2 regions of the Blastococcus saxobsidens DD2 genome follow, and region 2 is predicted to be linked to the other one. Evidence: predicted binding sites of a transcription regulator. Region 2 holds the regulator's gene; the other holds the start of a gene.
What was found. The regulator LexA, encoded in region 2, represses DNA repair genes until DNA is damaged. The targets are predictions, from matches to a motif close to TCGAACANNTGTTCGA.
Positions count from the first base shown of each region.

Region 1: the regulator LexA is predicted to act here: its motif matches at 1,458-1,473, upstream of dnaB (replicative DNA helicase).

Region 1 covers NC_016943.1:4,831,784-4,833,983, forward strand. The annotation lists gene dnaB (replicative DNA helicase) at 1-1,409, opposite strand, end outside; gene rplI (50S ribosomal protein L9) at 2,052-2,200, opposite strand, start outside.
Region 2 covers NC_016943.1:3,535,119-3,537,318, forward strand. The annotation lists gene BLASA_RS16715 (hypothetical protein) at 1-67, opposite strand, end outside; gene BLASA_RS16720 (LysM peptidoglycan-binding domain-containing protein) at 193-696, opposite strand; gene lexA (transcriptional repressor LexA) at 904-1,671, shown strand; gene BLASA_RS16730 (enoyl-CoA hydratase/isomerase family protein) at 1,741-2,200, opposite strand, start outside.

The DNA.
Region 1 (2,200 bases), 1.3 Mb from region 2:
CCCCAACCGCCGCTGGCGCGCAGACCGGCCCCGCACCTGTCGCCGCAGGTCTGCACCTGCGACGTCCGCGGCAGGAAGTGCTCGCCGCACAAGGGACAGGTTCGCGAGTCGGCCGTGATCCGGGCAGGCAGCCGCAACGCGTACCGGCGATACGTCCCCGTCGCCTGCGCGACCAGGCCATCACTCTCGATGTAGACGGCGATCTCGGGGTCCGCACTGGTGAAGTGCGCCGATACGGACGTGCCGTCGCCGAGCCACACACCGAGCGCGTAGGGAGGCAACGGCAGATCGGCGGGCGACAGATCGAGCGGCTCGGCATTCGTCACCGAGTGGTTGAGCCGGGCGTCCTTGGTGGCGCAGCGAACCGTGCGCGCGATCTCCTCGGTGGTCCGCACCTCCGCGAACGTCCGCTGGTTCCGGTAGCCGTTGTAGCCGGTAGCCGCCGCCTGGGCGGACTTCCGGCTGGCCCGGGTCTCGGTCAGCCACTGGTGCTGGGCGTCGGCGACGATCACCGAACCGTCGGAGAAGTGCACCTCGTAACAGGGCCGGTCGGTCATGACGTCCGTGGCAGCGACGACCGTGGTCGGGCGGCCGTCGGACCCCATGACCTGGTCACCGACTCGGATCTCGCCCATCGTCGTCCAGCCGGACGGCGTGGCGACCGGAGTGTCGAGCGCGAGGGCCTTCCCGACACCGGGCCGGGCCGCGATGACGACCATCTGGCCGGCCTGCAGGCCGTTGGTCAGCTCGTCCAGGTCGCGGATGCCGGTGGGCACACCGCGGGCGGTGCCGCCGCGGGACGCGATGGCGTCCAGCTCGTCCATCGTGGGCTGCAGGACGTCCTCGAGGCGCGAGTAGTCCTCGCTCATTCGCTTCTCGGTGACGTCGTAGATCTCCTGCTGGGCGCGGTCGACGATGTCGTCGACGTCGCCCTTGCCGCCGGCGGCGCCGTACCCGAGCTGCACCACGCGGGTGCCGGCCTCGACCAGGCGGCGCAGCACCGCCTGCTCGGCGACGATCGCCGCGTAGTAGCCGGCGTTGGCCGCCGTCGGCGTCGAGGCGATCAGCGTGTGCAGGTAGACCGCGCCGCCCATCTTCGACAGCTGGTCGGTGCGGTTGAGATCCGCGGCCACGGTGATCGCGTCCGCCGGCTCACCCCGCCCGTAGAGGTCGAGGATGCAGTCGAAGATCACCTGGTGCGCGGGCCGGTAGAAGTCGTTGCCGTGCAAGACCTCCACGACGTCGGCGATCGCGTCCTTGCTCAGCAGCATGCCGCCGAGCACCGACTGCTCCGCCGCGACGTCCTGCGGCGGCTGCCGGTCGTACTCCGGCGCCGTCGGGGACGGTCGGCTGAACTCGTCGGCCACCGCCACGGGGGTACCTCCATCTCCTTGCGGGCGCGCTCGCATCACCACTGCGCGCAGGGGAAGTACGCGAGCTCGGCGGGCGACGCCGGACCGAACGTTCGTTCGATCAGTGCCTACCGGAGGGGACTGACAGTTCCGTCCCGCCGGCGGCCAGGGAGGACGTTAGGAAGCTGCGGCGGGGGAGTCCACCACCGCTGTGCACCCCGATCTGCACAACTTGTGGACAAGTCGGTGGACGGAGGCGTGTCGACATGTGGACAGGTCGGGGGACGCGGAGCAGGCCGGTGCACCGGTGACCCGGCTGACCTGCACGGACGCCGCCCGCGGGGTGTGGACGCACAATTTCCCGAAAAAATTCCGGCCGCATCGCACCACGAGTCACAGCGGTGCGCAGAGGGCGACCGGCGCGGTCCGGGCCCGCTCTGTGGGCGTCGCTCGCCCAGGTGGGTGTGCGGGCAGGACCTCCACGTCCCACGAACGCCCCCAGCTCCACCGCTCGGCCCTCGACGCGCCGCCCGGACCCCGCCCTGACCCGCGACGCGTCTGCACGGCTCAGAACGCCGCGAGGGGCGCCGGACCGCAGTCCGACGCCCCTCGGGGACGATGCGCCACCAGGGCGCGTCAGGCCCTCCTGCAGGGTCCCGCCGCGAGCGTGCGAGCGGTGGGGGCAGGAGGGTCCTCGACTCAGCCGGCGACGACGTCGATCGTCAGCTGAGAGGTGACCTCCGGGTGCACGCGCACGGTGACCGTGTGCTGGCCGGTGGTCTTGATGCTGCTGGGCAGCTCGATCCGGCGACGGTCGAGCTCCGGGCCACCGGCCGCGGTGACCGCAG
Region 2 (2,200 bases):
GGTAGACCTCGACGACCTGGGGCTGACTGGCGAACACGGCTGCTCGGTTCTCCACGACGCTCGACACGGGAGGACCGTATGCGCCTCGTCGCGACAGAGCGTGAACGTGCTCGCACTCAGGGTTGACGAAGTCGGCCGGTCGCATTGTGCAGCTGTCCTCGCGGGGCCGTTCGACCGCCCACCGCGAGGAGCTCAGGGGAGCTCGAGCACCTGACCGGGCTCGATGGAAGCGCTGTCCAGGCCGTTGAGCAGCTGGATCCCGTCGATCACCTCGCGAACGTCCCGCTCCCCTGCCACTCCGCTCGCGATGGACCAGAGCGTGTCGCCCGGCTCGACGATGACGCTGCTGGTGCCCATGAGCTCCAGGCGCTCTGCGTCGTCACTCAGCAGCGCACCGGCGGCTGCGGCGATCCCCGTGACCACGAGGAGCAGCAGGACCACCACCAGGCGCCGGCCCCGTGCGGTCAACCGCAGCGGCGGGGCCTGCGGGCCGGCCGTCCGGCGCGGCACCGGTCGGACCGCCTCGGGGTCCGGCGACAAGGCGACCGAGCGACGTCGCGGCGCCGGCGGGACCGCGTACGCGGCGGGTACCGGCGGCAGCGCCCGGAGATGCCGCGCGGAGGGCGCCGCGCCGGCGACCCGGCCCTCCACCCCCACCTCGCCGCCATGCGCCAACAGTGCACGAGTGCTCGCCATCGCTGTCCACCTCTCGCCGGCCGACGCCCGTCGACCCGAACACACGTTCGATTCGAACGTCTGTCCGATGTGTACCGGATGCCACCGACAGATGCGACGCGACACGACGATCTTCGAACACCTGTTTGAACTGTCCGGCGATCGGCGTTACGGTTCCTCCGACGACCAGGGCTGAGCAGCTGCACGGGCAGCCGGCGAGGAGGAGACGTGACGGACTCGAGTGGGACGTCCGGCGGCCGACGTGGCACCGCGGGCACCACACCGGACCCGGCCGGCGATTCGGCGTCGGTGCGCACCTTCCCCGACCGGAGCGCCGACGGCGACGGCCTGACCCAGCGGCAACGCCGGGTGCTGGAGGTGATCCGCGACTCCATCGAGCGTCGCGGCTACCCGCCGTCCGTCCGGGAGATCGGTGAGGCCGTCGGCCTCTCCTCCGCCTCGTCGGTCGCCCACCAGCTGTCGGTCCTGCAGAAGAAGGGCTGGCTGCGCCGCGACCCCAACCGGCCCCGGGCCCTCGACGTGCGTCTTCCCGGCGAGGCCGGCCGCAGCGCGACCGCGGTCGTCGAGCCGCCGGCGCTCGGGGACGGCGACCGGGCGTCGGCGCCCGCGTACGTGCCGCTGGTCGGGCGGATCGCGGCCGGTGGCCCGGTCCTCGCCGAGCAAGCGGTGGAAGACGTCTTCCCCCTCCCGCGCGAGCTCGTCGGCGAGGGCACGGTCTTCATGCTCAAGGTGGCCGGTGACTCGATGGTCGAGGCAGCCATCTGCGACGGCGACTGGGTCGTGGTGCGTCAGCAGCCCACGGCGGAGAACGGTGAGATCGTGGCCGCCATGATCGACGGCGAGGCGACGGTCAAGACGTACAAGCGCCGGGACGGGCACGTGTGGCTGCTGCCGCACAACTCCGCCTACGAGCCCATCCCGGGCGATGAGGCGACGATCCTCGGCCGGGTGGTCAGCGTCCTCCGCCGGGTCTGATCCCGGAACGGCCGACGGCGGGTCCGTCCTCCGGAGAGGTCGGACCCGCCGTTGACGTCCGAGGATCGATCAGCGCCGGTTGTAGTCGCCGTCCCGCTTCTCGAAGAAGGCCCGGAGCGCCTCCTGGTGGTCCTCGGTACGGAACATCTCCAGGAACCGCTTGGTCTGCAGCGCCTGTCCCTGGGCGAAGTCCATCTCGAAGGCCCCCGTCACCGCCTCCTTCGTGACCTCGACCGACAGCGGGGCACGCGTGGCGATGCGCTGCGCCTTCGCCAGCGCGGCAGGCATCAGATCGGCCGGCTCGTGGACCTCGGTCACCAGTCCCCAGTTGAGCGCCTGCTGGGCGGTGTAGCGGGCGCCGGTCAGCAGGATCTCCTTGGCCGGGCCGAGCCCGATCACGCGGGGCAGGCGCCAGAAGCTGACGATGAGACCGACGTTCACGCCGGCGGCCACGAAGAACGCGTCCGTGGACGCGATGCGGATGTCGCAGCAGAGGGAGAACTCCAGCCCCCCGCCGATCGTCGCCCCG